Regions from separate parts of the Lysinibacillus sp. NPDC097195 genome, predicted to be linked through region 1. Evidence: a T-box and tRNA genes for the amino acid it is inferred to sense, from the RefSeq annotation. Region 1 holds a T-box; the other holds one or more tRNA genes.
The links. A T-box is a leader RNA that pairs with one kind of tRNA and senses whether it is charged. The one in region 1 lies ahead of ileS (isoleucine--tRNA ligase), so its partner is inferred to be a tRNA-Ile.

Region 1 (26,894 bases):
GCCAGTCGTTAATTGGCGACATGCCGTTATTGTTGTCATACCAGTTGTTTTAATTATGCTTCAGCCCGATTTTGGCTCTGTCTTTATACTTGTAGTTTCTGTCTTTTTACTGTTATTCGTTGCAGGCTATCCGCTTAAGCTTTATGCGATGATTATGGTGGCGGGCGTTGCTGGATTAGTAGGGTTAATTGCAACAGCACCGTATCGACTAAAGCGCATTGAAGCGTTTCTTGATCCATGGGCAGACCCCTTAGTCAGTGGATTTCAGGCAGTACAATCGTTAATGGCTATAGGCCCAGCAGGGATTTTTGGACATGGCTTTGGCCAAAGTAGGCAAAAATTTTTATATTTACCTGAACCGCAAAATGATTTTATTTATGCGATCATCTTAGAAGAAATCGGTCTAGTAGGTGGACTCGTTATTTTAGCACTATTTGTACTGACAATATACGCTGGTTATAAATTTGCGGTACAGGCGAAATCACGAACATCCTATTATGCGATTATTGGACTTGTGACAATGCTAACTGTCCAAGCGTTTTTAAACATAGCTGTCGTTATCGGTTTAGTTCCTGTAACCGGTGTCACATTACCTTTTATTAGCTATGGTGGAACATCTTTAGTCACAATGTGGCTAATAATAGGTATTATTTATCAATTAGCGAAATAAATATAAAGGAGGAGTACTTTTTATGGAGAAAGTAATTGATATAGAAGATCGCATCCCTACGCTAAAACAGCGACGAAAAAAGCGTACAAATCGCAAATTCATTGTCCTAATATTACTTTTCTTTTTAGTGCTAGCTGTACTCCTTTATTTTCAATCTCCTTACAGTGATATTAAAAGCATTACGGTGAACGGTGCTCAACTAGCTGACGAACAGTACTATTTGGAAGCTAGTACACTTGCACCAGGAAAGTCGATGTGGGGTTTTACGGTAAAAGATGTAGAGCAGGCATTACTAAAGGACAAATGGGTGCAAGAGGCCCATGTCAAACGCAAATGGCTGCGAGGCGTCACGATTGATATTAAGGAATGGAAAAAGGTTGCATATTTAGCCGGTGACGGAACTTACTACCCATTATTGGAAAATGGTAAGAAGTTTGAACAGGCTGGCGACAATATCCCGATTGATGCGCCTGTATTTATTGGCATTACAGGGGAAAAAACAATTAACAAACTTGTTGAGCAATTAGCCCGTTTAAAACCTGAAGTGCTGGCCTTAATCTCACAAGTCAATACGAACAGTAATGAGGCCAATCCAAATGCAGTCAAGCTCTATATGAATGACGGCTATGAAGTTCGTGCAGTTATTCCAACATTGGCTGACAAGCTAAATTACTATCCTTCAATTGTTGCTCAAATTGCAGATTTAGAAAAGGGTGTTATCGACTTAGAGGTTGGTTCCTATTACCGTCCTTTTAATGAAGAATACAACAAAGTCAGCATTGATATGGTGGACAACCCTGATGAACAAGTGGACAACCCTGACGAAAATGCAGTCGACCAGGAAGTGAATGAAGATGAACAACAAGAAACAGAATAGCAAAGGAAATTTCTTCACAAGGAAACAATTTGAGCTGCTCATCGTTTGTATAACAACCGGGTTTATTATCGGCTATTCTTACAACCAAGCAAAGGATAATCGACAAACAAGTTCCATTAAATCTGAGCTGTTTGAACAAGAAGATACGTATCGTGAAGAGTTAATTGAGCAGCAAGAGCGCAACAAAGAGCTAACAGAAGAAGCGAACAAGCTACAAGAAAAGATTCGGCATTACGAAAGAGATTTCGCATCGAATGAAAAAGAGTCTCAGCAATTAGTTCAAGAAGCAGAAGACTTAAGATTATTATTAGGTGATTTAAATTCAGAAGGAAAGGGTATACGTATTACGCTTCAAGATGGTGATTATGATCCTAAATCTGTAAACCCTAATGATTATATCGTCCATGAAAGTCATGTCTTTAAATTATTAAATGAATTAAAAATTTCTGGAGCACAGGCAATTGCCATTAATGGTCAACGGGTCTTGGCCAATTCCTATATAAGATGCAATGGCCCTGTAATTACAATTGACGGTAAGCAACACCCCGCTCCCTTCGTAATTGAGGCGATAGGGGATTCTGCGACACTTCGCGCTTCTCTCAATTTAAGTGGTGGTGTAGTAGATCAGTTGTTAAATGACAATATCGTTGTGTCATTAGAAGAAAATCAAAAGTTAATGATGCCTAATGTAAAAGTGGAAAGTTAACGGCATGTATAAACAACGGTAAAAGCGTCCAGAGAATTTCAATAACTTGTTTAAATGCAATCCATACAAGAAATGATTTCAAGGAGTAATTGTTTGCGATACGTCTAGGAGGGGCTATTTTGAAAAAAAATATGTACACCCGAATAACGATCGTGCTATTTATTATCGGTTTGATGATAGCGGTACAATACAATACCATTCAAAAACCAGCTGAGCGAGATACACGAGATATTTGGGCCATACGAGAGGAATTAGCAGAAGAAAAGCAAAGGCATTCCACATTATTAGCAGATATTCGCTCACTTAATGAGGTAGTGGGTCGCTATGAGCAATCTGAAAAAAATAATTTACAAGTTGTTTTAAATGACACAGTTGAGCAATTGAAGAAACAAGCAGGTCTAACGGACATTACAGGTCCAGGGGTTGTTCTCCGAGTGGAACCTGCACCAGAATTAGTGGCGATGGGGTATGAAATGAAAGAGATTTCTCCGGATTTACTTACTCAATTACTGAATGAATTATTTAAATATGATGCAGCGAGTGTAGCCATTGATGGCAATCGAATTGTCCAAACTTCAGCCATTAGGGACATCAATGGGAGAACAACGGTGAACAGTGTAGCACTTTCATCACCCCCTTTTGAAATTTATGTTGGGACAAGCACATATAAAGCGGCACAAAAAATGTATAATTCTATTCAAGCGTCCACATTTATCGATTCATTTTATTTAGATAATTTTAAATTAGTGATAGAGGAGCCGACTGCACAGTTAACCATACCGGCATTCGATCAGCCATTGACGAATGATTATTTAACAGAGGTCAAAAAAGGAGATTAATTTATGTGGCTACCATTTCTAGGTTTGGTATTTGGACTAGCACTTGGCTTGTTAACAAATATCCAAATTCCCTCTATCTATGAAAATTATTTGTCAATAGCAGTTTTGGCGGCATTAGATACATTATTTGGAGGCATTCGGGCTCAATTACAGCAAGTATATGACGATAAAGTATTTGTATCAGGTTTCTTTTTTAATATAGTTCTTGCGGCGGGTTTGGCTTTTTTGGGTGTGAACTTAGGTGTAGATTTGTATTTAGCAGCCATTTTCGCTTTTGGAGTACGTTTGTTCCAAAATATAGCAATAATTAGGCGTATTTTACTAACCCGCTTAGATGAGAAACGTCACAATAAGAAAAAAACTTCCATAGAATGAGAGAAAAATTGACCAAAATACTCGATTTGCTTAGACATTATGCAAGATTTACAATAGAATGAAATTAAGAGCATTTTCAAGGAGGTGCAGCGAATTGAATCAGCAGGAATTGTATATATCACTCGATATAGGATCTTCCTCTATCAAAGTATTAATAGGTGAAATGAGCGACGGACAATTACACGTAATTGGGGTCGGCAATGTAAAATCGAATGGGGTTCGAAAAGGTGCAATTGTTGATATCGATGCAACAGTTCAATCTATTCGAAAAGCCGTAGAACAAGCAGAACGAATGACTGGTTATCAAATCGAGGAAGTCGTTTTAGGCGTTCCAGCTAACCAAACGATGTTACAACTAGTTAAAGGTGTTGTCGCTGTAAATAGTGAAAATAGAGAAATTACAGATGATGATTTAGACAGAGTGGTAGAATCTGCACAAGTCATGTCAATACCTCCTGAACGTGAATTAGTCAACATCATTCCAAGACAATTTATAGTAGATAATTTAGACGAAATTAAAGATCCAAGAGGTATGATTGGTATTCGTCTCGAAATGGATGCGACAATGATTACGACCTCTAAAACGTTGTTACACAATGTACTTCGTTGCGTAGAGAAAGCAGGACTAAGCATTAGAGAGATTTATTTACAACCACTGGCGGCTGGTTTTTTTGCATTAACAGAAGATGAGAAAAACCAAGGAACTGCTTTTATTGAAATGGGTGGTGGTTCAACAACTATCGCTGTTTTCGAAGAAGGGCTACTGACACATACTGGCGTCATTCCTGTAGGTGGCGACCATATTACAAAAGACATTTCAATTGTTTTAAAAACACCGACTGATCAAGCGGAGCAAATTAAACATCAATTTGGACATGCCTTTTACGATGATGCGTCAGATGATGAACTCTTTGAAGTACCGGTTGTCGGTACAGATTCTAGAGATCAGTACAGCCAACGTTATATTTCTGAAATTATTGGTGCACGTTTAGAAGAATTGTTTGAACTAGTAATTGATGAGTTAGCACGTCTGGGCGTTCGAGACCTGCCAGGTGGCGTTGTTTTAACAGGTGGTGTTGCAAAGTTAGAAGGTATTGCTCAATTGGCACGCCAAATATTGCAAACGCGTGTTAGAATATATACTCCGGATTACATTGGCGTTAGAGAGCCTTCATTTACGACGGCAGTTGGACTGATTCGTTACGCCTATCTAGAAGATGATTTTTATGGAAAAGGTACGAATACGCAGCCTATTGAGTATGCGGTTGTCGGTGCTCAAGCACCTGCATCTAAAAAGCAAGAATATGCTACACCTTCAGAATCAAAAGGAAGCGTAATCGGTAGAGCAAAAAAATTATTTGATAAATTTTTTGATTAAGTTGAATGCGTAATGAATGATAAAGAGTCGAGTTACCGTGGGAGGAAAATAGAATGTTAGAATTTGATACAAGTGTTGATCAACTTGCAGTTATAAAAGTCATTGGTGTGGGTGGTGGCGGTAACAACGCTGTAAACCGAATGATAGAACATGGTGTACAAGGTGTTGATTTCATCGCAGTGAACACAGATGCACAAGCTTTAAATTTATCAAAAGCTGAAATAAAGTTACAGATTGGAACAAAACTTACGCGTGGTTTAGGGGCAGGTGCTAATCCAGAAGTAGGGAAAAAAGCGGCTGAAGAAAGTCGTGAACAACTAGAAGAAGTATTACGCGGTGCCGATATGGTATTCGTAACAGCTGGCATGGGTGGTGGCACAGGTACTGGTGCTGCACCAGTTATCGCACAAATTGCTCGTGATTTAGGATCGTTAACAGTGGGTGTCGTAACACGACCATTTACTTTTGAAGGACGTAAACGACAAACACAGGCAATCGGTGGTATTGGCGGTATGAAAGAAGCCGTAGATACATTGATCGTTATTCCAAACGACAAACTATTACAAATTGTCGATAAATCGACGCCAATGTTAGAAGCATTCCGTGAAGCGGATAACGTTTTACGTCAAGGTGTACAAGGTATTTCGGATTTAATTGCCACACCAGGTCTTATTAACTTAGACTTTGCTGACGTAAAAACAATTATGTCTAACAAAGGTTCTGCATTAATGGGTATTGGTATTGCAACAGGTGAAAATCGTGCTGCAGAGGCGGCTAAAAAAGCTATTTCAAGTCCATTACTTGAATCATCAATTGACGGCGCTAAAGGTGTATTGATGAATATTACAGGCGGATCTAACCTTAGCTTATTTGAAGTACAAGAAGCGGCAGATATCGTGGCATCAGCTTCAGATGAAGAGGTGAATATGATTTTCGGTTCTGTTATTAACGAAAATCTAAAAGATGAAATTATCGTAACGGTTATTGCTACTGGTTTCACAGAAGAGGCTTTACAACAAGGCCGAGGCAATGTGCGTCCGAGCATTAATAATAATAGACAAGCTGCTCCACAACAACAAGCACCAATTCGTGAGCAACGTCAAGAAGTACATGTGCAACAAGAACAACCGCGTCAAAATCATCAAAATTATGCACAAGATGATATGCTTGAAGTACCTGCATTTTTACGTAACCGTAAAAATCGTGGATAACCAAAACTCGTATTTTACTATGTAAAATACGAGTTTTTTTTGCTTTTAAAGTGCCAGGCACGCAAACAATTCTGAATTGTTTGCGTGCCTGGCACTTTTTGTGTAAGGAAAGGATGTTTTTTGTCAAAACATTTTAAGGAAATGATGCGATTGTTTGACAATATTTGTGGCGCCGACATGCTAACTTTGTAAGTAGGAGGCGGCTGTTATGTATGGAGAATGGCTGGTGCTCATTAATACGCTTTATAATCTAGCGATACTGACGTTTACAGCAAAAGTTACAGGCGTTTTTGTAAAGAATACAAGATTATTAATGAGTTCAATTATTAGTAGTTTTATAGCTGTCATAGGTGGTCAAACGCTGTTGACGATTGTGCTAAGTTTTATTGTACTGATTGGTCTAGCTTTTCGCTTTAAACTTCGAAGCTTTCAAAAGCAAGGTCCTATCGTCTTAACTGCAACGATTGTTATTGGCGGACTGTTAACAGCATTACAACCGTATTTAAAGAATCTATCTGTCATGCATTTTATTGTACTTTGCTTATTGCTGGCATTTGCTAACCTCATACTTTTTTACAAGCAATGGGGCTTTGTAAAACTAGAGCGTGTAAGTGGACAATTTGTTTTTCAAACGACTTTAAAGATTTTTGATAAAGTCATCCCACTTTCGGCGTTTGTAGATACAGGGAATCAATGTATTGAGCCGTTGTCAGGGAAACCTGTCCATTTCGTTTCATATACAGCGCTAAAACCTTATTTACCAGCAGCAATTTGTGAATCATTATTGCAATGGCAAGAAACAGATCCTTACGATGTATCGATGTTTTCAGTAGATTATCAGCGTCTTATACGATTTATTCATGTCAATACTGTGCAACAACAAGCTGTTGTATTAGGCTTTCGCTTCGATGAATTGCATATCAAAGGAGAGTCGTCTCTTTCACAAGTAAAAACAAATGAATATATCGTCTTAACAAAAAAAGCTAAAAATTTTCCGCATAGCACAGCAGCAATTTTACATTTTTCAGCGCTTTCAAATAACTCATAGAGGGGGAGAACTATTGCTTCTTAGGCTACTTGCTAGCTTGAAAAAATTATGGGGTAAGTTTCGGAGTCGTGAAACGTACTATATAGGGGGAAATGATTCATTGCCAGTGCCACTAAGTCGAGAAGAAGAAGTCACAGTCATTGCATCCTTTATGAACGGAGATTTACGAGCTAGAGATACACTTATTGAACGTAATTTACGTCTTGTTGTTTATATTGCTAGACGTTTTGATAATACGGGAACGCCGATTGAAGATTTAATTAGTATTGGTTCGATTGGCTTAATAAAAGCGATTGAAACGTTCAATACCGATAAAAATATTAAACTTGCGACGTATGCATCGCGTTGTATTGAAAATGAAATTTTGATGCATTTACGTAAGACAAGTCGCATGAAGGGTGAAGTATCACTAGATGAACCACTAAATTCAGATGCAGACGGAAATGAATTACTATTGTCTGATATTTTAGGGACAGAGGAACATATTATTTTAGATAATGTTGAAAAGAAAATCGAACGTCAGCATATGTTCCATGCCATTAATTTATTAGGTGCTCGTGAAAGATATATTATGGAATGTCGCTTTGGTTTAAACGGTAAAATTGAAATGACCCAAAAAGAAGTAGCAGATCATTTAGGTATTTCGCAATCCTATATTTCGAGGTTAGAAAAGAAAATTATTCAAGATTTACGTGAAAATTTGAATCAACCAATATCGTAGAGAGGGAAATTTATCCTACCTAAAATTGGTCGCATTATTTCTGCATATTCTCGATTCTGTCGGACAAACTGATGTAACGGTTTAGTCAGAGAATAACATCCGGAGGAATCGATTATGCGAACAAAAGTAGATCTTTGCGGCTTAGATACATCGACTTTGCCAATTTTAAAGCACGAAGAAATGAAGGAACTCTTCATTCGTTTACAAGCAGGAGAAACCGAGATTCGTGAAGAGCTTGTCATGTGCAATTTAAGGTTAGTGCTAAGTATTGTCGGACGCTTTGCCTATAGGGGTGAACAGGCAGATGATTTATTTCAGGTAGGCTGTATCGGCCTCATGAAAGCCATTGATCATTTCGATTTAAAGCATAATGTACGATTTTCAACATATGCTGTACCAATGATCATTGGGGAAATTCGTCGCCATCTGCGTGATCATCATGCACTACGTGTTTCTCGTTCTCTTCGAGATATTGCGTATAAGGCGATGCAGGCAAAAGAGCAATGGATAACCGATAATTTGCGAGAACCAACGATTGAAGAAATTGCTGAAATGATTGACATGAAAAAGGAAGATGTATTATTTGCTTTAGATGCCATACAAGACCCAGTTTCATTACAGGAGCCAATTTATGCAGACGGTGGAGACGCTGTTTATATGATGGACCAATTACGTGATGATGATGTATCAGAAGATCAATGGGTTGCTTACGTATCTGTCAAAGAAAGCTTGCAAAAATTAGATGTGCGCCAGCAGATGATCGTAGCGAAGCGTTTTTATTACGGTGAGACGCAAACTGAAATTGCAAAAGAATTAGGGATTTCCCAAGCGCAAATTTCACGTCTTGAAAAAAATGCCATCGAAACAATGCAAAAAGATTATAAGTAAGTAGACAATGCGCACCCGAAACTTCGGTGCGCATTTTATCTTCATTGTTTTCATGCAAATAAGAAGTAAAGCTGTGGTAGCGCTCATAGAATTGAAATGAAAGCAATACAACAGCGAATCAATAAGCATTGTTCGTGTTTTAGAAAATACAATGGTAATTGATTTACTAGGAGGGATACAGATGCGATTTTCTATGTTACAGCAAAAAGAAGTGATAGAAGCAGGAAATGGGCGGTTTTTAGGCTTTGTTGTAGATGCAGAGGTATCAAAAGAAACAGGCTATGTCACGGCGTTTATGATTGCAGAGCCACGTAAGTATTTAGGGTTTTTTAGAGGTGAAGAGTCTATTAGAAAAGTCTATATGAAAGATGTTTTAGTAGTGGGCAAGGATGTTATTTTAGTAAAGGCATTATCCTAGAATCATAGCATTTTATTTAGTAAGACTGTAGCCCCTCATTTCGTTTAAACTGTGTAAAGGTACTAGCATTAATAGGTCAGGCTATTCATTGATAAATAAAGAGTTGCTTGTTACAATAAAGGAAACTAAGTTGTAAAGTTGGGAAAAACAGTGACGAAAATCTTAACAAATTTAGACAAAATTAATAATCAAATACAAGCAGCACAACAGCGTTCAAACAATGCAGCAAAAAATGTTCAAATAATTGCTGTCACAAAAGAGGTTTCTGTTGAGCGCACACAAGAAGCCATTGATGCAGGGCTTATACATTTAGGTGAAAATCGCCCAGAAGGCTTAAAACAAAAAACTGAAGCTATTCAAGCAAATGTACACTGGCATTATATTGGCTCTTTACAAACGCGAAAAGTTAAACAAGTTATTAATGATATTGATTACTTACATTCATTAGATCGTGTAAGCTTAGCTGAAGAAATTGAAAAAAGAGCGACAAAACCAGTGAAATGTTTTGTACAAGTTAATGTGTCAGGTGAACAATCAAAGCATGGTTTAACAGAAGAAGAGACGATAAATTTTATCGCAGCATTACAAAACTTTACGAAAATTCAAGTGGTAGGTCTTATGACAATGGCACCGAATACAGAAGACGAAACTACTATTCGCTCTGTATTTAAGCAATTAAAACAATGTCAACAGCAAATAGCCGAACGAGGATTCGCACACGCGCCTTGTACCGAGTTATCAATGGGCATGTCAAATGACTTTGAAATAGCGGTAGAGGAAGGGGCTACATTCGTTCGAATCGGAACGGCTCTTGTTGGAAATGAAAGAGGGGAACAGGATGAGCATGAAAAATAAAATTAAAAACTTCTTTTATCTTGAAGAAGACATAGAAGAAGAAATCACGCAAGCTCCTATTCAACAGCAACAACCCGTGCAACAACCGATTCAAGCAGCGAAACCTTCTAAAAAGGTTATTAAAGAACGTAAGGCACAAATACACGAAATTGTACCGCAAAGTACCACTGCCAATAATAATATTGTTAGTTTACAGGCAGCTATGAATACAAAAGGTGCAAAGGTTGTATTGGTAGAACCAAGAGTTTATGCAGAAGCTCAAGATATCGCTGAAAACTTAAAGAACAAACGTGCAACGATTGTGAATTTACAGCGCATAGAACGAGAGCAAGGTATACGAATTATCGACTTTTTAAGCGGTACAGTCTATGCTCTCGGTGGAGACATTCAACGCATAGGCAAAGATATCTTTTTATGCACACCAGATAATGTAGAAGTGTCTGGTGAAATTTCAAATTTTATTTTAGACGATAATTAATAGCGAGGATTGTAGTTTATATGACTTTTTATATAATTTTGAAATATGTGGATTTAGCTTTTACTGTGTACTCATTTATGCTAGTTGCCTATGTTTTATTGTCTTGGGTACCGGCAGCTCAAAGTTCAGCGTTTGGCCGTTTTCTGGAAAAATTATGCGAGCCGTATTTAGGGCTTTTCAGAAAAATTATTCCGCCTATCGGTATGATTGATATTTCTCCTATCGTGGCAATCTTTATGCTAAACTTTATTAAAAATGGGCTTTTTATTGTGTTGCAAAAATTATTCTTTATGTTTTAGTCAAAATCCTCACAGTTGGTGGGGATTTTTTATGTAAAAAGGAAATACTAGGCTTAAACAGTTTCCAATGCCAAATGGTTGAGGTAGATGAGGTGAACGATAGATGGAGCATTTAATACAACATTTTAGAAAGGACGAACAGCCTTTTATTGAGCAGGTAGTGAGTTGGCAGCGTGAGGTGGAAGATCGTTATGCACCGAAGCTGACAGATTTTTTAGATCCTAGGCAGCGTTTTATTGTGACATCTGTTATTGCTCAAAATAATACACTCGTTACGGCAAGTGAGGGCTTGTTTCATGAAGCGGAACGACAACGTATGTTAATTTTCCCAACGTATTTTGAACCACAACAGGAAGATTACCAGTTAACTGTATTTACGATTCACTACCCTGCAAGATTTGTCCAACTGCGCCATCCAGATGTTCTTGGTGCTCTATTATCATTAGGTTTAGACAGAGCTAAATTTGGAGATATACGTGTCAATGAGCAACAAGTGCAGTTTGTTGTCGCACAAGAAGTAGCAGACTATGTACGCCTTCATTTAACAGGGATTGGTAAGGTTAAAGTGCATGTTGAATTAATAAAAGAATCCCAAGCACTTATCGATAATGAGGAAGACTGGCAGGAAGAGTCTCATACGGTTTCTTCTATGCGTCTAGATGTCATTATTGCCACGGTATTAAAGGTATCTCGTCAAAAAGCCCAAGCGCTAATTACAGGCAAAAAAGTTCGTGTCAATTGGACTGAACGAGATGCTGTTGCTTTCGAGTGTCAAGAAGGGGATATTTTATCAGTACGTGGGAGCGGTCGTGTGAAAATAATAATGACAGAAGGACGAACAAAGAAAGATAAAATTCGTTTACAAATCGGTCGATTGACCCAAAAAGGTTAAAAAAGTGGGTTTTTCCATTTATTTTTACTGCTAAGTTGTTAGAACAATTGTATAATAGGAATTACGAATGTACATGTAAAGGAGAGAAGGATCGTATGCCATTATCACCTATTGATATACATAATAAGGAGTTTACAAAATCTTTCAGAGGATACGCTGAAGATGAAGTAAATGAATTTTTAGATCAAATCATTAAAGACTATGAAAAACTATTACGTGAGAAAAAAGAAGTCGATAAGCAATTAGAAATGGCTTTAGAGCAAGCGAGACATTTCAATTCTTTAGAAGAAACATTACAAAAGTCGATTGTTGTTGCACAAGAGGCAGCAGACGAAGTAAGAAGAAATTCACAAAAAGAAGCAAAGCTTATTGTGAAGGAAGCTGAAAAAAATGCGGATCGTATCGTCAATGAGGCGTTAACGAAAGCGCGCAAAGTAACAATTGAGATCGATGAGCTGAAAAAACAATCAAAAGTTTTCCGCAATCGTTTTAAAATGCTAGTAGAAGCTCAGTTAGATTTACTTAATGCAGATGATTGGGAACATTTATTGCAATACGATATTGATTTAACTGATATTCAGTCTTCTGTTGAGGAAGCACAAGAGGCAGAAGAAATGTAAATGGCGCTAGTCATATATGAATAGGACTTGACGCACTACATGGATTTTCATATACTATTGTAATAGTAATGTAAATTAGAACTGATATGCATAAAAGCAGAGATGAAGACAGTATTTGTTAGGCGCAGTTAAGCGATTTGGGGATAGTGTGAGCCCAGACAAGCAAATAACAAAGAACATCACTTCTGAGCTAAATAGCTGAACATTTAGTAAGTTATTTCGGAGTGCACAACGTTAACGTGCTTTCAAGCGGTAGTACAATTATGTACTACAACTAGGGTGGTACCGCGAGTTCAAGCTTCTCGTCCCTTATAGGGATGAGGGGCTTTTTTGTTGTGAATGAATAGAATTGGGTATTACTAGGGAAGTACAGCCTAAGCTCCTTGTTTGGGGTTACAAGATGCTGAAGTAATGGAATGATTCGCATTTGCTCTCTGTTTACAAAAAATAAAGGAGGAATTACAAATGGTAGAATATAAAGATACGTTATTAATGCCGAAAACGGATTTTCCTATGCGTGGGAACTTACCTGTAAATGAACCAAAAATGCAAGAAAAATGGAATGAGATGGACATCAATAAATTACAAATGGAGCGTACAGCAGGTCGCCCAGAATATGTCCTACATGACGGTCCTCCATATGCAAATGGAGATATCCATATTGGTCATGCTTTAAATAAAGTTCTAAAAGACATGATTACACGTCATCGTTCAATGACAGGTTATCATGTCAATTATATCCCTGGTTGGGATACACATGGTTTACCGATTGAGCAAGCTTTAACAAACAAAGGTGTTAAGCGTAAAGAAATGTCCATTGCTGATTTCCGTGAGCTTTGTGAAAAATATGCGTATGAGCAAATCGATAATCAGCGTGCACAATTCCGCCGATTAGGTATTCGTGGTGATTGGGAAAATCCATACATTACATTAAAACCAGAATTTGAAGCTCGACAAATTGAAGTATTCGGTAAAATGGCTGAAAAAGGCTATATTTATAAAGGTTTGAAACCAGTATACTGGTCACCTTCTTCTGAATCAGCGCTTGCAGAAGCGGAAATTGAATATAAAGATGTCAAATCAGCTTCTATTTATGTAAGCTTTGCCATTAAAGATGCAAAAGGCATTGTGCCAGCTGATGCGAAATTTATTATTTGGACGACTACACCGTGGACAATTCCAGCAAACTTAGGAATTTCTTTAAATCCAGAATTTATCTATGTTGTTGTGGCAGTAGCAGATAAAAAATTCATTATCGCTAAAGAATTACTTGAAACAGTTGCAAACGCGCTTGAATGGGAATCTTACGAAGTGATCCAAGAAGTTAAAGGGGAAGCATTAGATCGTCTTGTAGCACAGCATCCATTCTATGACCGTGAATCACTAGTTATGGTCGGCGAACACGTAACGGCTGAGGCAGGTACTGGCTGTGTGCATACAGCGACAGGACACGGTGAAGACGACTATCAAATCGGTAAGCGATATGGTTTACCAATTTTAAGCCCATTGGATAACAGTGGTTGTTATACAGACGAAGCACCAGGCTTCGAAGGTGTGTTCTACAATGATGCAAATAAAATGGTGACGGCTAAATTAGAAGAGGTTGGTGCATTAGAAAAATTAAACTTCTTTACGCACTCGTATCCACATGATTGGCGTACGAAAAAACCTGTTATTTATCGTGCTACACCACAATGGTTTGCGTCAATCGATGCATTCCGTGATGAATTATTAGCAGCGGTTAAATCGACGGCATTTACACCGGCATGGGGCGAAACACGCCTTTATAATATGATTCGTGACCGTGGCGACTGGGTTATTTCTCGTCAACGTGCATGGGGTGTACCAATTCCAATTTTCTATGCTGAAAATGGTGAGCCAATTATTACACCAGAAACAATTACGCGTATTTCTTCACTATTCCGTGAGCATGGTTCAAATATTTGGTTCCAAATGACGGCGAAAGAATTATTACCAGAAGGCTTTACACATCCAGGTAGTCCAAATGGAGAGTTTACGAAAGAAAACGATATTATGGACGTATGGTTTGACTCAGGTTCATCTCACCAAGGTGTCCTTGTAGAGCGTGGTATGAAATATCCAGCAGATCTTTATTTAGAAGGCTCTGACCAACACCGTGGATGGTTTAACTCATCATTAATTACGTCTGTAGCGATTAATGGTTTTGCACCTTATAAAGGGCTTTTAACACATGGTTTCGTATTAGATGGTGAAGGTCGCAAAATGAGTAAATCTTTAGGTAATGTCATTATCCCACAAAAGGTAATGGACCAATACGGTGCCGACATTTTACGTTTATGGGTAGCTTCTGTTGATTATACGGCGGATGTGCGTATTTCAATGGATATGTTAAAACAAGTGTCTGAAGTGTACCGTAAAATCCGTAATACGTTCCGTTTCTTACACGGCAATGTAGCTGATTTTAATCCACAGAAAGACCGTGTAGCCTATGCAGAGTTACGCGAAATGGATCAATACATTTACATGCGTCTACAAGATGTATTAAAAACAGTGCGTGGGGCTTACGAGCGTTATGATTTTGCGGCTGTTTACCATGCGGTTAATAACTTTGTTGCGGTAGAATTATCTTCATTCTATTTAGATATTGCAAAAGACGTTGTTTATATCGAAGGTCATGACAATAAAGATCGTCGTGCAATGCAAACGGTGATGTACGATACATTAATGACATTAGTAAAAATTATGACACCAATTATTCCACATACAACAGATGAAGTATGGTCTTACTTACATGCTCAAGGCGTTGTAGCTGAAGTTTCTGTTCAATTAACAGACTTCCCATCAGTTGATGAGCAAGCAAACTTTGATGAACTACGTAGCAAATGGGAAGCGATTATCGAAGTACGTGATGATATCTTAAAAGCATTAGAAGAAGCACGTAATTCAAAAACAATCGGTAAATCGCTTGAAGCGAAAGTAACGGTTTATGCAACACAAGAAGTGTTAGCATTATTAAATGACGAAAATATTGATTTTGCCCAACTATCAATCGTTTCTGCATTTGAAGTAGCACCAATTGAATCAGCTCCTGCAGAAGCACTTGCTTTAGAACATGCATCGATTGTTGTGGAAAAAGCAACAGGCGAGAAATGTGAGCGTTGCTGGTCAATTTCTGCAACAGTAGGCACAAATGAAGCACATCCAACAGTATGCGCGCGCTGTGCGGAAGTAGTAGAAAAATATTACGTATAAGTATTAAAAAAATGAGCCGTCGATGACTAAAGTCGACGGCTCATTTTTATTATGATTACATGATTTACTTAAACAATATTTCAACGGTATTTCGGTAGTCAGTAGGTGAAAGACCGACGTATTTTTTAAATGTTAGACTATAGTAATTAGGTGTATTAAAGCCAGAACTTGCTGCAATCTTTTCAATGGTATAATCGAATTTTCGTAAAAAAGGAAGTGTTTTAATAATGCGTGTAAATGCTACATAGTCCACAAAGTTACGACCTGTTTCTTTTTTAAATAACCGACTAAAATGAGTAGGGCTAAAATTAATGGATTTAGCAACATCTCCAATAATAAGTTGCTCATCATAATGCTCCTCAATGTAGTGAATAGCCTTTTGCAATTGTTCATGCTTCGTTAAATCCTCATAAAATCGTATATGAATGTTATCTACAGGTGGCTTTCTACGTGCTTTTCTAGCTTGGCTATAAGATTCTTTTACTTGCATCGATTGTAAAAATACACCGCCGACTCCAATAAAAAGATGGATATTATAATCTCTTTTTAACAGTTCGATAGCTGTCAGTAAAGTAGTGACGCCCTCGGACCAATGCTTAAATGAAGTATACATAGTAGGAATGCGCATAAGTAGTAATAAATATCGTTCGAAATTTAAAAAGGACAATGGTGCTTTTGTAGCGAAATGTTGACGTAAGACATTGGTAATGACACTGCTTGCATCAAATAGTGCTGGTCGGTTTGGTGCTACATCTACATAGCCTTGAATTAAGAAAACGATATTGGGAATACAATCAGTTGATAAAAACGAAGAAGCTTGTACAATTTCCTGTTCATTATTAATTTCGCCGCGTATGAGCCGTCTCAAAAATGCTTCGCGAAAAGGTGATGTATGGTTGTGTGGAATTTGTTGTGACAGCTCGAGCATCGTAACCGTACTTGCTTGTTGATCTTTATAAGATGAATAGAGCTTTTTGACGATGCGTAAAAATTTTTGCTTGTGCAAAGGTTTAATAACAAGGGCTAGTAAATTTAATTCAATGGCTATGCCAACAGAATAGGTTAAGTGTACTGCTACAATAGGGATAATAATACTATTAGGATAATTTTTCCTTAAGCGTTTGACCTTTACCCAATCGAATAAATGGTTAATTTCATAGACAATAATTGCTACCTCTTGGACACTCGGTTGCTTACATTCTGTAAATGTGTGCGGGAGAAATTCCTCTAACCATGCTATCATTTGCTGTTTTTCAATTGTATTCTCAACATGCCATACGACGCTTGAAATGCGAAACAGCCCCTTTCTATAAATCAAAACAAAATAAAGAAGGATAAAAATATTTTAACTTAAAATAGCAATATTTTGTACTAATACAGCAAAATATTGTACCTATATTATTCAAAAAATAGAATAGAATAGTTGTAACGAATAATAATTTGAAATTTCAGATAATTATTCACTGTATAAAAGGGGGTTTGTAATATGGCAGGGAGTCATGATTATGAGTATGTAGAAGCGGGCACAGTGGATGTCAAAGATTTGCCACCGTTAGATTCGACAACGCATCAAATTATGAAGGATGAATTTACAACGGGATTTAGCTTAACGGTATTTTATTTTCTTTTAATTTTTAGTATTCCAGTAATGAATTGGTTTGCTCCTGAATTGGCGTTTAAGAAACTATGGGGTGGCATGACGTTTACTTGGTTTGTCACAACAATTGTGATGATGGTGATGGCTTTTGTTATTGCTTATGTTCATACAACGTTGTATGAAAAGCGTTTGAAAAAATATGAAATGTCGAAGTAGTGAAACGAATGGGGGTAGATTAAATGCTTGAAACGATTTTAGAACCGAAAATGTTATTGACGATTGCACTGATGGGAACGATTGTCTACATTACGTATTTGACGAAAAAAAATACGACGGCATCTGATTTCTTCGTTGGGGGACGGAGTTTTGGGTGGTTTACAAATGGCTCGGCAATCGGTGGAGATTATTTAAGTGCAGCTACATTTCTAGGGATTGCTGGTTTAACATTTCAATTAGGCTATGATGGTGCATATTATGCTTTTTGCTTCTCGATTGGCTTGACGCTGTTAGCTATTTTTGTAGCAGGGCCATTACGACGTTTTGGCGCATTTACGGTAGCCGATTTTTTAGCTTACCGTTTTCATAGTAGACGAGCTCGCTTAGCAGCGGTCATTGTTGTGTTAGCTATTTCAGGCTTCTACGCTGCCCCTCAGCTATTAGGAGCTGCACAAATCTTAAGTATGTTTTTTGGTACATCTTATGAATTCGGCATTATTTTTACATGTGTAGTGATGATTTTTTATGTTGGAATTGGTGGTATGAAAGGGACGACTATCAATCAAGCGTTAGAGCTGTGGATTCGTTTAGGTGCGTTTATCGTCATGTTAATTGCGGCGATGTATGGGGGCCTGCATTACGATAAAATACTAGCAGCTATCCATTCCTTTAGCGGCCCTATCGCAGGTACCTCGCCGTATGCTTTGGATGGGAATGATGTCAACTTTGATGGTGCTGCATGGACAGGGACAGGCTTCTATTTCCCAACGTTTTGGCAAACAATTAGTATGACGATTGGATTAGCGCTCGGGACAATAGGGCTACCGCATATTTTATTGCGCTTTTATACGAATCCGAGTGCCAAGGCTGCACGTAAATCTGCCTTAATGGCGATTGGCATTGCCAGTACGTTCTTCTTGTTAGCAGTATTTTTAGGTGTTGTGGGTCGTGCTATTTTTATTTCAGGTACTGCTAGTGAAGAAGTGATGAGAGATTTAGTGCTCGGTGGTAATAATATGGTGATTCCTACAACAGCACTAGCTTTAGGAGGCGATTGGCTGCTCGGCCTTGTTATTGCAGGGGCATTCGCTGCTATCTTCTCGAATTTATCAGGATTATTTATTACAAGTTCTGGTGCATTAGCACACGATTTATACGCTAGTTTTATGAAAAAAGATATTACGCAAAAACAGCGAGTAATTGCTGGGAAAGTTGCCATTGTTATTTTAGGTATTCTTTATGGTGGGCTAGGGTTACTCGTAAAAGATGCATCTATCGGTCATTTAGTAGCATTAGCATTTACTGTGGCTGCAAGTACATTTACCCCGATTTTTATCTTAGGTATTTGGTGGAGAGGTATGACAGAAAAAGGAGCCATTGCAGGCTTGGTCATTGGTCTTGCTGTATCAATGTGGATGATCTTTTTACCAGGGACACTTCCGAGTTTCTTACAATTTAAAATTCCTGGTATAGTGACAGTACCGGTAGGTTTCCTTTCTGTAATCATTGTGTCATTGTTAGATCGTAAAGTACCAGCTGATGTCAATGATTTCATGAAGCGTGTCCACTCGAAAGAATCTGAAACGGCTTAAAGTAGTTTTTTCTGCACGAATCATAAAAAAATAGGAGTTTCTTCTATTATAATGTGGAATAGATTTAGAGGCGAAAAAGAGAAAAAGTGATAGATTGACTAGATCAATCTATCACTTTTTTATCGTTACTCTGCATGCGAGCTGCCAAGGATAAATGACGCTTAAAGCATTTCTGAAGTTGTTTTCGCTTGCATATGCAGTTGTAGGTAGTCTGGGCCACCAGCTTTTGAATCTGTACCGGACATGTTGAAGCCACCGAATGGTTGGTAACCAACGATTGCACCTGTACATCCACGGTTGAAGTATAAGTTACCTACGTGGAAATCTTCACGTGCTTTTTCTAAATTCATACGGTTGTTAGTAATAACCGCACCTGTTAAGCCGTATTCTGTGTCGTTCGCAATTTCGATTGCTTCATCGAAATCTTTCGCTTTCGCGATCGCTACCACTGGTCCGAATATTTCTTCTTTCATAATGCGAGCCGAACGATCTACATCTGCGAATACAGTTGGGTTAATGAAGTAACCAACTGAATCATCCGCTGTACCACCTGCTACAAGGCGACCTTCACCTTTACCAATTTCAATGTATTCTGTAATTTTATTGAATGCTGCTTGGTCAATTACTGTTGCCATGAAGTTGCTGTTGTCAGATGGGTCACCTACTGTTAAAGCATTTGTTAGCTCTGCTACACGGTTGACTACTGTCTCATATACATCTTCTACGATAACCGCACGAGAACATGCTGAACATTTTTGACCTGAGAAGCCGAATGCTGATTTCACGATAGATTGCGCCGCAAGCTCTAAATCTGCTTCTTTATCAACAACGATTGTATCTTTACCGCCCATTTCGGCGATAACACGTTTGATCCAAATTTGACCTTCGTTATGTGTTGCAGCACGTTGGTTAATACGTAAGCCGACATCACGAGAACCTGTAAAGCTGATGAAGCGTGTTTTTGGGTGATCTACTAAGTAGTCGCCAACTTCAGCACCTGAACCTGGTACGTAGTTTACTGCACCAGCCGGTAAACCTGCTTCTTCTAATACTTCGATAAATTTATAAGCGACAACTGGTGTTGTTGAAGCTGGTTTTAATAACACGGTATTCCCTGTTACTAATGCGGCTACTGTCGTACCAGCCATAATAGCGAATGGGAAGTTCCATGGAGAAATGACAATACCGATTCCTAATGGAATATAGTCATAACGATTGTACTCGCCTGGACGGCTTTCTACTGGTTGACCGTCTTTAATACGTAACATTTGGCGACCATAGTATTCAAGGAAGTCAATAGCTTCCGCTGTATCTGCATCTGCTTCATTCCATGGCTTACCAGCTTCTTTTGTTAACAGTGCTGAGAATTCATGTTTGCGGCGACGGATAATGGCAGCGGCTTTGAATAACACGTCAGCGCGAATCGCTGGGTCTACTTTTTTCCATGTTTTAAATGTTTCATCTGCTGCTTGCATTGCTTTTTCAGCTAATTCTTTGCTCGCTTTCGAAACGCGACCGATTACTTCTGTTTTCTTTGCTGGGTTATAAGACACAATTTTATCTTCTGTCGTAATACGTTCGCCACCGATAATCAGTGGGTAGTCTTGACCTAAATAACCTTCAACTTTATTTAATGCCTCTACATAAGCGTTGTAGTTTGCTTCTTGAGTAAAATCTGTAAATGGTTCGTGTTTGTAAGCGATCATATAATTCCCTCCAACAATGTAGGTGCAAAATGATTATGCACCTTATGAGATTTTATTAATACTATAATGCAATATAATTTGGCATTAATCAACTTAAAATTTATAATTTTTTTAATTTTTGCATGGGTTTTTTTGTTGGTGATACAATAAGGCTATGAAGCAACGGGAGGACAAGATGGATAATACTGTATTACTTAATATTTATAAATATGTTATTGAAAAAGGCGACATGGGAATCTGTGTAGTGGATACCGAAGGGAAATTGCTTATTTATAATAAAAAAATGAGAGAATTGGAAGGTGTCAATGAGACAGAATTCGAGGAGAGACGCGCCTTAGAGATTATTGATTTTGAAATCGAAAAAAGTGATATATATAAGGTTTTGAATTCGGGGATGCCCATGCTGAATGTGAAAAAAACATACTGGAATAAAAAGGACCAGGAAGTTACCTACATAAGCAATATTTATCCGTTACACAATGATGGTATTTTAGTTGGAGCTGTAGAATTTGCACGAGATATTACGCAGTTAGAATTTATGATGTATCAGCCATTAAGAAGATATGGTGCCTCTCTAACTTTCGATATTATTACGGCAGTATCGGCTGTCATGAAAGACGTTATTGAAAAAGCCAAAATTGTCGCGTTAAGTAGAATGCCTGTTGTTTTAATAGGCGAGTCTGGGACCGGTATAGATATGATTGCCGAAGGGATTCATCATGATTTGAAGATGAAAAATGATATGTTTATCGGTTTAATTTGCCGCCGTGACGAAAAAACGGTATTAAAACAGTTTGAAAAATATATTATCGATAAAGAAAAAATTACTTTTTTTGCTGAACGTATTGAATACTTATCGATGGAAGCACAAGAAAAGATTGTCGAGCTTTTTGAAAACCATCCGAATCATCATCATGTTTTAATCGCCAGTGTTGGGAAAGATCCAATTGATTTAATTCAACAGCAACAATTATCGAAAAAATTATATCGACTGTTTTCGGGAATAACAATATATGTGCCACCTTTACGAGAACGAAAAGAAGATATTATGCCATTTATTGATGACTATTTGAAAAGGCATCGCGATAGTTTCGGCTCCGCTATTCAAGGGCTATCGGATGAAGTGAAAGAGACGTTTTTAAAATATGATTGGCCAGGGAATCTAAAGGAGTTAGAAGTTTTGCTCGATGAAATCTCGCCACTCATTACGAACGAGATTATAATCGATAGCCATATGTTGCCGGCTCACTTTAAATGGAAAATGCAAAGTTCTAATGATAAAGGGATTGACGAGACGAGTGATTTATTTGTTATCAAAAATCAACATGATATTAGACCGCTGGAAAACTACATGAAAGAAGTAGAGGAGTATTATATTTCAAAAGCGTTAGATTTCCATCAAGGAAATATTTCAAAGACTGCTGCAGCGTTAGGAATACGTCGACAAAGTTTACAATATCGTGTGAAAAACTATAATCTCAATAAAAAAAGCGAAAACATCGATTAACAATGTTTTCGCTTTAGATTAGATAGGCTACTTTGTCTAAACAAGGTAGTCTATTTTAATTCTAAAATTAGTGGGAGCCGCGCTTGCAAGAACGGAAATCGGCGGCACTCATTTTATTTGCCTCTTTTTGAAAGACGGCCAAGTAGGAAGGCTGTTGTTCCTAGGCCGATGGCTAAGTTTGTTTTTTTATTGAATACTTGTTTCGTTACAAGTGTTAAATTTTGCGGACGCTCAGCTAAACGGCGCATAAAGTATCCGTACCAATCGTTACCAAATGGTAAGTATGTGCAGAAGTTGTAGCCTTCTTTCGCAAGAGCAAGTTGAATCTCTTTACGGAAGCCGTATAACATTTGGAATTCAAATTTGTCATTTGGAATATTATGTTGCTGTACAAATTGTTTTACATGGTTGATGACATTATGATCGTGCGTGGCAATTGATGTGAACTTGCCATGTAATAAATGGTATTCAATTAATTTAAGATAATTACGGTCAATATCGCTCTTAGATTGATAGGCAACACTTTCGCTTTCTTTGTAAGCTCCTTTTACAATACGCAAACGGAAATTTTTGTATTTTTCAATGTTTTCCTCAGATTCAAAAAAGTATGCTTGAATGACCGTTCCAACATTATCAAACTCGTTATGTAACGCATTCATTAAATCAAATGAGCTTTGTAAACGAGCATAGTTTTCCATATCGAAGTTTACAAAAATATCATATTGATGTGCTAGTGCCACAATTTCCTTTAGATTTTCATAGCAGAAGTCATAATCAATATCTAAACCTAGTTGTGAAGGCTTTAACGAAATATGGGCATCTAATTGCTCATCATGAATAGCTTGAATGACCTCTAAAATATTATTTTTGGCAGCAGTTGCTTCTGATTTTTCAAAAACAAATTCCCCTAAATTATCGACTGTGCAAGAAATATTCGATTGATTTAATTCTTTAATTGTTTTGACAACTTCTTGTAAATTTGTACCAGCTACTACACTTTGTGCGCCCATTCTTAAACCGTACTTTTGAGCTGCGCTATTTAATATTTTGTTTTCTGACAGGGAAATAAAAACGTCACGTAATGCCATAAAATGTCCTCCTGAAATAGAAAATTTTGATTTCTTGGCGATTATAACACTTTTTTTAAAAAGTAAAACTGCCAGATTTTCAAAACAGATTACTTGATGATGCAATGAAGTATGCGTGAGATATTGTCTTTACTGACTTTTTTAAATTAAAAAATAATAAAAAATTTTTTTTAAATTGGTGTAGTTGAAACAACAAAAAATTTACTTTAAATGGTAATTTGGAGTACCAGTCACTCAAACAATTTACTACAATTAACTATTCTAAGTAATATTCTTAGGGAGCAGTACAAGTTGTAAGACGTAACAAACCGCGTGCTAGCAAGGGTTGCGGCTTACACTGTGTCTGCAGAAGGAAACACTAAGTACTATATTGCTCCGTGAGGGAGAAAAATAGGAGCCTACTTCTTTAAGATGGCTTGACCTTATTTTATTGGGGGTAAGCCGTTTATTATTTGCAGTTTCTTAGGAGGAAATCGTTCTAAAGCAATTTCGGAGTCTTTCTAGAGAAACTTTAAAGCACCTATTCAACATGCATTCTTCACCATAGAAATTATCCTTTTTCTTTATAGAAACATAATAAATGACCCCGATTTTTTCGGTTGAACGACTACAGCCTTATGTTTCTGTCATATTTTCATGTTATATTAGTTATTGCTATTTAAGCTCTTATGGTAGAATAGGTTAGATGTTGAGTGAACGGAGGAATAACTGTGTATAAATATTATGGATTGGCCGCATTTGTGATTATTCTAGATCAATGGACAAAATGGCTAATTGTGAAAAATATGGAGTTTGGTGAGCGTATTTCCGTATGGGATCCATGGTTTGGTATTTTATCGCATCGCAATAGAGGTGCTGCATGGGGAATGCTTGAAGGGCAAATGTGGTTATTTTCCATTGTAACAATTGCTGTTATTGGCGCCATTATTTACTTTTATCATAAAGAAGCAAAGGGTAAGCCTTTATTTCAAGTAGGCTTAATGCTGTTATTGGGCGGTGCCATTGGTAACTTTATTGACCGTTTATTTAGAGGAGAAGTAGTAGATTTTGTCGACGTATTAATCCCTATTATGAATTACGATTTCCCAATTTTTAATATTGCGGATGCAGCATTAACAATTGCCGTTGTCGTATTAATGATTGGTTTAATCGCCGAAGATAAAAAAGAAAAGAAACAGGTGAAACAATGACGCAAGTATCATATACAATCGAAGAACAGCAGCAAGGAGAGCGCATTGATAAGGCGATTTCAAGTATACAGACAGAATGGTCTCGTACACAAATTAGTAATTGGATTACAGAAGGAATTGTTAAAGTAAATGGTGAGACAGTCAAAGCAAAATATAAGGTAAAAGCAGGCGATGTTGTAGAAATCATCGTGCCAGAAGCGGAGCCTTTAGATGTTATTGCTGAAGATTTAGCACTTGAAATTGTTTATGAAGATGCAGATGTGCTCGTTGTCAACAAACCAAAGGGCATGGTCGTTCACCCTGCACCTGGGCATATGACAGGCACGCTTGTAAATGGTCTAATGTATCATTGCACAGATTTATCGGGCATTAATGGTGTGATGCGTCCAGGTATTGTCCACCGTATCGATAAAGACACATCAGGCTTACTTATGGTTGCCAAAAATGATGTTGCACATGAATCATTAGTCGAGCAGCTAGTGAATAAAACGGTAACACGTAAATATACAGCCCTTGTTCATGGCCATATCGCCCATGATAAAGGAACAATTGACGCACCGATTGGACGTGACCAAAAGGATCGTCAAAAACAAGCTATTGTCGATAAAGGCAAACATGCGGTCACACATTTCCAAGTAATTGAACGTTTCGGTGATTATACACTAGTAGAATGTCGTCTTGAAACGGGACGTACACACCAAATTCGCGTGCATATGAACTATATTGGATTCCCGTTAGTTGGAGATCCGAAATATGGCCCGAGAAAAACAATTGATTTTGGTGGACAAGTATTGCATGCAGGAATTTTAGGATTCAATCATCCAACAACTGGCGAATATATGGAGTTTGAAGCACCACTTCCTGTCGATTATGTGCAATTATTAGAGGAATTACGAAATAAGGATTGACGAATTATTAAAGAAGGTCTATACTAACGAAAGTGAAAGAACGACTTTAACTTAATAATCACCTTTAATGGCAGTCCAGAGAGGCTGAGAAGGAACCAGTGAAGTGTTGCGAAAATTTGTGCTGCAAATTTTTTTCAACATGCTATTTAAACACGTACTCAACCCTCTCAGGCTATTCGCCTCGAGAGGTTTTTTTATGCCATTAACCGATGCTTTGCAAATAGGAAGCATACAAATCGATTGTGCAAAGCTTTAAAGTTGCGCACAATGGACAACACTGATAACAGAGTGAAGAGAGGAGGACAAAAGATGTCAAAAAATGAGCTTTTAGATGGGCCATCGATGACAAGAGCATTAACACGCATTGCCCATGAAATTATTGAACGCAATAAAGGGATTGATGAATGTATTCTAGTTGGTATTAAAACACGCGGTGCATTTCTTGCAAGACGCTTAGCGGAACGTATCGAAAAAATCGAGGGTAAAGCGATTCGTACCGGAGAACTGGACATCACGCTTTATCGAGATGATTTATCAACTAAACATGAAAATGAGCAAGCGCATGTTGAACAAGTAGATATCGAGTATGTTGTTGCCAATCAAAAAATCATTTTAGTTGATGATGTACTTTATACGGGTCGTACAGTGCGCGCGGCACTAGATGCGGTAATGGATTTAGGACGACCATCACAAATTCAATTAGCAGTATTGATTGATCGTGGGCACCGAGAGTTACCAATTCGAGCGGATTATGTTGGAAAGAATGTTCCGACATCCGGCTCTGAACGAATCGTCGTCAACCTAACTGAAGTAGACGGTGAAGATTGCGTCATTATTTATAAAGAAGACTAACCGATAAAGTGAGGAAACATTATGGCAAAGGCAGTTTTAGATGTAAATGAAAAACCGACCCCAGTCCAATTGGTAACATTGAGTTTTCAGCATATGTTTGCCATGTTTGGATCAACGATTTTAGTACCACAGCTAGTTGGCCTTAGCCCAGCAATCGCCCTGCTAACAAGCGGGATTGCTACATTGTTCTTCCTATTAATAACGAAGTTTCAAGTACCAGCCTATTTAGGTTCATCGTTTGCCTTTATCGCACCGATTTTACTGGCGGCTGGTGGCTTAGATAAGCAAGGAGCAAGTGTCAACCCAGGTAATGCCATGATGGGGGCAATGGCCGTCGGTATTACTTACGGCATTGTGTCACTTATCATTTGGAAGAGCGGCTATAAATGGATTATGAAAATCCTGCCACCTATCGTTGTAGGCCCAGTAATTATGGTTATCGGCCTTGGCTTATCAGGAACGGCAGTGGGCATGGCGATGAATGTTGATGGAGAGTATAACTTACTGCATTTTTCAGCAGCGCTTGTGACATTGTTTACAGCGATTATTTTTACAATCTTCTTTAAAGGACTTTTAAGTACAATGCCAATATTAATCGGCCTGATCGTCGGCTATATTTACTCGATTATAATTGGTATCGTTAACTTTGAGCCAATAAAAGAAGCGAAGATGTTTGCACTACCACACTTCATCATTCCTGGTGTAAATTATGACTTTACGATTACATCT
Region 2 (4,292 bases), on a different contig from region 1:
TGGTAGAGCAACTGACTTGTAATCAGTAGGTCGTGGGTTCGACTCCTATCGCCGGCATCAGCCCTTGGAGGGGTAGCGAAGTGGCTAAACGCGGCGGACTGTAAATCCGCTCCTTAGGGTTCGGCGGTTCGAATCCGTCCCCCTCCACCAGTTTTTACTTTTAGGGGCATAGTTCAACGGTAGAATAGAGGTCTCCAAAACCTTTGGTGTGGGTTCGATTCCTACTGCCCCTGCCAAATTTTTCAGGTTAAACTACTGTTATATTTCATATGGCGGTTGTGGCGAAGTGGTTAACGCATCGGATTGTGGTTCCGACATTCGTGGGTTCGATTCCCATCAGTCGCCCCATATAAAACTATTGGGGTATAGCCAAGCGGTAAGGCAACGGATTTTGATTCCGTCATGCCTAGGTTCGAATCCTAGTACCCCAGCCATTTTATTAATAATATGAGCCATTAGCTCAGTTGGTAGAGCATCTGACTTTTAATCAGAGGGTCGAAGGTTCGAGTCCTTCATGGCTCATCATATTTGCGGGTGTGGCGGAATTGGCAGACGCACTAGACTTAGGATCTAGCGCCGCAAGGCGTGGGGGTTCGACTCCCTTCACCCGCACCATTTATTTTAATTACATAATTGCCAGGATAAATAATCTTATGCACATGCGGAAGTAGTTCAGTGGTAGAACACCACCTTGCCAAGGTGGGGGTCGCGAGTTCGAACCTCGTCTTCCGCTCCAAATGTGCCGGGGTGGCGGAACTGGCAGACGCACAGGACTTAAAATCCTGCGGTAGGTGACTACCGTGCCGGTTCGATTCCGGCCCTCGGCACCATTTTTAAATATTATGCGCCCGTAGCTCAATTGGATAGAGCGTCTGACTACGGATCAGAAGGTTGTGGGTTCGACTCCTGCCGGGCGCGCCATAAAAAGATAAGATAGACAGTAACGGAATGTAGCTCAGCTTGGTAGAGCACTTGGTTTGGGACCAAGGGGTCGTAGGTTCGAATCCTGTCATTCCGACCATCTTTTAAATTGGGGCCTTAGCTCAGCTGGGAGAGCGCCTGCCTTGCACGCAGGAGGTCAGCGGTTCGATCCCGCTAGGCTCCACCATATTTGTTTAATTCCGGAGGTATACCCAAGTCTGGCTGAAGGGATCGGTCTTGAAAACCGACAGGCGGGTAACACCGCGCGGGGGTTCGAATCCCTCTACCTCCTCCATTTTTATTTCGGGTCAGTAGCTCAGTTGGTAGAGCATTAGATTGAAGCTCTAAGTGTCGGCGGTTCGATTCCGTCCTGACCCATCTTTTTTGCGGGTGTAGTTTAATGGTAAAACCTCAGCCTTCCAAGCTGATGTCGTGAGTTCGATTCTCATCACCCGCTCCATGAAGGGCCTATAGCTCAGCTGGTTAGAGCGCACGCCTGATAAGCGTGAGGTCGATGGTTCGAGTCCATTTAGGCCCATTATAAATTTATTCCGAAGTAGCTCAGTTGGTAGTAGCACCTGACTGTTAATCAGGTTGTCGCAGGTTCGAGTCCTGCCTTCGGAGCCATGGCCCCTTGGTCAAGCGGTTAAGACACCGCCCTTTCACGGCGGTAACACGGGTTCGAATCCCGTAGGGGTCATCAAATAAAGCATGTAGCATTTTTGCTACATGCTTTTTTCTTGTAATGGGGCTTTTTTCTGTAAGCTGATAAAAGTTTTGTTCGACCGTCTAGTTAAAATTTGAACAAAGTATTTCATATATAAAAGATGTATGTTTTCTGACGGATTTTTTCGTGGTGAATTTAATTTTGTTCATCTAATATGAGGATAGATGGAGGAAAACGACATGAATGTACAAGAGATACGACGTTTTTTAGCACTTTATCAAATGGAACAAAATAAGTCTGAACAATGGTTAACAAATAGATTACAACAAGTTGACAAAGAAGGTGTATATATTCCTTCAACAGAAGAGCTTACTTTTGGTGCACGCGTGGCATGGCGTAATAGTAATAAATGTATCGGTAGATTGTTTTGGCAATCATTACATGTTGAGGATGCACGTGATATTTTAGATGAGCATGCAATTTTTCAAAAGCTATTGCATCATATTCGTTATGCAACAAATGATGGTAAAATCCGTCCAACGATTACGGTATTTGCAGCTGACAGAGTGAGAGTCTGGAACCATCAGCTAATACGTTATGCAGGCTATGAAACGGCTGAAGGCATTGTTGGGGATCCACATTCGGTATCTTTTACAAAGGTTTGTGAATCACTAGGCTGGCGTGGAGAGGGCACAGCTTTTGATGTGCTACCCCTTGTTATACAGGTGGATAATCGAAGTCCACAATGCTTTACAATTCCTCAAGAGGACGTATTGGAAGTTGCTATTCGTCATCCTGAGCATCCCCAAGTAGAAGAGCTTGCGTTGAAATGGTATGCGGTGCCGATTATTTCGAGCATGCGGTTTCAAATGGCAGGTATTGATTTTCAGGCAGCCCCTTTTAATGGCTGGTATATGGGGACAGAAATTGGGGCACGCAATTTAGCCGATCATGATCGTTATAATATATTACCGAGAATAGCTGAAATTTTTGGACTCGATACCACGAGACAGGCATCGCTTTGGCGTGATCGCGCATTAGTAGAATTAAATATTGCGGTCCTTCATTCCTTTAAAGAAGATGGTGTCAGTATTGTCGATCATCATACAGCGGCACAGCAATTTAAGCTGTTTGAAGAAGCAGAACATAAGGCAGGACGTGATTTAACAGGTAACTGGACTTGGTTGATTCCACCATTATCGCCTGCAACAACTCACATCTTTCATAAGCCTTACAATAATGTGTACAATACGCCGAATTATTTCTACCAAAAACCCCCTTACTGAAAATGAGGTGGCTAATACTAGGTACTCAAGGTGTAAAGTTATTGAATACTTCTGATTGAAAAAAGTGTTAGATTGATTAGTCAATCTAACACTTTTACTTTTTAATTTACATATTCATTTTTAGAAGCTCTAAATGAGCAGAAGAATAGTAAAGCCGCAACGACAACAAATAGCCAACCAGCGGTGTTCCAGCCACCAAATAAATCATGCAGGTAACCAAATAAAATAGGGCCTACTGCGGCTAATAAATAGCCTAATGATTGGGCAAAGCCCGATAAATCAGCTGCCTCATATGCCGTACGAGTACGAAGTGTAAAGAACATCATGGCAAGTGAAAATGAAGCGCCGCCTGCTAATCCTAGCAATATCATCCACAATACCGCAAGACTAGTCCATTCCATGACAAGGCCAGTAAAGCCGACAACATAAAATGCAGTAAACATCAAAACTAGAGGTCGTTGTGATGTCATTTTACTAGCGATAATCGGTACAGCTAGAGCCATAGGTACTTGAGAAATTTGCATGATGGAGAACATCCACCCAGCACGATCTGGGGCGATTCCTTGTGCGATATAGATTTCGGGAATCCAAGCTGCAGTTGTATAAAATAATAATGATTGTAAACCCATAGCGCCAGTAACTGCCCAAGTAACGGGTGATTTCCATAATGGAATACGCGTTTTCGTAGAGGCTACAGTTGGTTCAGGTTTATTCGCTTTTAATTGAGGAATCCAAATTACAATCGTTACTACAACAAGAACTAGCGCAATAGCAAGTGCACCTTGCCAGCCAAGAGAAGCATTGGCTATTGGATAACTAATGCCAGCGCCAATTCCTGCAGTTAAGTTCATAGACATTGTAAAAAAGGCCATCAGTAAGCCTACGTGATAAGGGAATTTCAATTTCAACAGCCCTGGTATTAGGACGTTACCAAATGAAATAGCAATACCAATTATCATTGTACCGAACACGAGTAAACCAGTTGTACCAAGTGAGCGCAACACAATTCCTAGTGCTAATAAAATCGTTGATAAAAATAGTGTCAATTCAAGCCCCATTTTTCGTGCAACTACTGGTGCAATGGGTGACACGAGTGCAAATGCAAGCAATGGAATAGTTGTTAGAAAGCCTGCCAGCACATTGGATATGCCAAGATCCTCACGAATAAAGGAAATAATCGGCCCTACAACCGTTAATGGCATACGTAATGTCGAAGCAAGAAAGATGACACCGATGACTAATAAGAGCGTTGTGCCCTTCCAGTTAATCTTTCTGCTAGGATACGTAGATTCTTCGTTTGTTGTCAAAATAAGTACCTCCCTGATACAACAATTATAATTCAAGCCACTATAACACTTTAACACATTAATAAAAATAGTTGAATATTCACAAAATACGGAACTTTAATCGTTTTATTG

Region 2: it has a tRNA-Ile gene. The T-box ahead of ileS (isoleucine--tRNA ligase) is inferred to sense a tRNA for this amino acid. The anticodon was not compared.

The regions. Positions count from the first base shown of each region.
Region 1 is NZ_JBIWDP010000001.1:2,356,171-2,383,064, reverse strand. It holds gene ftsW (putative lipid II flippase FtsW) at 1-670, shown strand, start outside; gene ACIQXI_RS12280 (cell division protein FtsQ/DivIB) at 693-1,547, shown strand; gene ACIQXI_RS12275 (DUF881 domain-containing protein) at 1,525-2,253, shown strand; gene ACIQXI_RS12270 (DUF881 domain-containing protein) at 2,373-3,092, shown strand; gene ACIQXI_RS12265 (small basic family protein) at 3,096-3,467, shown strand; gene ftsA (cell division protein FtsA) at 3,562-4,845, shown strand; gene ftsZ (cell division protein FtsZ) at 4,899-6,056, shown strand; gene ACIQXI_RS12250 (sigma-E processing peptidase SpoIIGA) at 6,265-7,104, shown strand; gene sigE (RNA polymerase sporulation sigma factor SigE) at 7,118-7,825, shown strand; gene sigG (RNA polymerase sporulation sigma factor SigG) at 7,940-8,713, shown strand; gene ACIQXI_RS12235 (YlmC/YmxH family sporulation protein) at 8,895-9,131, shown strand; gene ACIQXI_RS12230 (YggS family pyridoxal phosphate-dependent enzyme) at 9,282-9,986, shown strand; gene ACIQXI_RS12225 (cell division protein SepF) at 9,970-10,464, shown strand; gene ACIQXI_RS12220 (YggT family protein) at 10,485-10,763, shown strand; gene ACIQXI_RS12215 (YlmH family RNA-binding protein) at 10,867-11,655, shown strand; gene ACIQXI_RS12210 (DivIVA domain-containing protein) at 11,751-12,275, shown strand; T-box leader at 12,366-12,588, shown strand; gene ileS (isoleucine--tRNA ligase) at 12,741-15,509, shown strand; gene ACIQXI_RS12200 (AraC family transcriptional regulator) at 15,574-16,752, opposite strand; gene ACIQXI_RS12195 (DUF485 domain-containing protein) at 16,996-17,322, shown strand; gene ACIQXI_RS12190 (sodium/solute symporter) at 17,346-18,914, shown strand; gene pruA (L-glutamate gamma-semialdehyde dehydrogenase) at 19,076-20,620, opposite strand; gene ACIQXI_RS12180 (AAA-type ATPase lid domain-containing protein) at 20,796-22,127, shown strand; gene ACIQXI_RS12175 (proline dehydrogenase family protein) at 22,241-23,215, opposite strand; gene lspA (signal peptidase II) at 23,926-24,405, shown strand; gene ACIQXI_RS12165 (RluA family pseudouridine synthase) at 24,402-25,313, shown strand; gene pyrR (bifunctional pyr operon transcriptional regulator/uracil phosphoribosyltransferase PyrR) at 25,623-26,165, shown strand; gene ACIQXI_RS12155 (solute carrier family 23 protein) at 26,187-26,894, shown strand, end outside.
Region 2 is NZ_JBIWDP010000003.1:343,946-348,237, reverse strand. It holds tRNA gene ACIQXI_RS17000 (tRNA-Thr) at 1-57, shown strand, start outside; tRNA gene ACIQXI_RS16995 (tRNA-Tyr) at 67-150, shown strand; tRNA gene ACIQXI_RS16990 (tRNA-Trp) at 163-236, shown strand; tRNA gene ACIQXI_RS16985 (tRNA-His) at 273-348, shown strand; tRNA gene ACIQXI_RS16980 (tRNA-Gln) at 360-434, shown strand; tRNA gene ACIQXI_RS16975 (tRNA-Lys) at 450-522, shown strand; tRNA gene ACIQXI_RS16970 (tRNA-Leu) at 531-615, shown strand; tRNA gene ACIQXI_RS16965 (tRNA-Gly) at 662-736, shown strand; tRNA gene ACIQXI_RS16960 (tRNA-Leu) at 742-830, shown strand; tRNA gene ACIQXI_RS16955 (tRNA-Arg) at 845-921, shown strand; tRNA gene ACIQXI_RS16950 (tRNA-Pro) at 945-1,021, shown strand; tRNA gene ACIQXI_RS16945 (tRNA-Ala) at 1,033-1,108, shown strand; tRNA gene ACIQXI_RS16940 (tRNA-Ser) at 1,124-1,216, shown strand; tRNA gene ACIQXI_RS16935 (tRNA-Phe) at 1,227-1,299, shown strand; tRNA gene ACIQXI_RS16930 (tRNA-Gly) at 1,308-1,381, shown strand; tRNA gene ACIQXI_RS16925 (tRNA-Ile) at 1,386-1,459, shown strand; tRNA gene ACIQXI_RS16920 (tRNA-Asn) at 1,472-1,548, shown strand; tRNA gene ACIQXI_RS16915 (tRNA-Glu) at 1,550-1,621, shown strand; gene ACIQXI_RS16910 (nitric oxide synthase oxygenase) at 1,828-2,874, shown strand; gene ACIQXI_RS16905 (CynX/NimT family MFS transporter) at 2,976-4,181, opposite strand.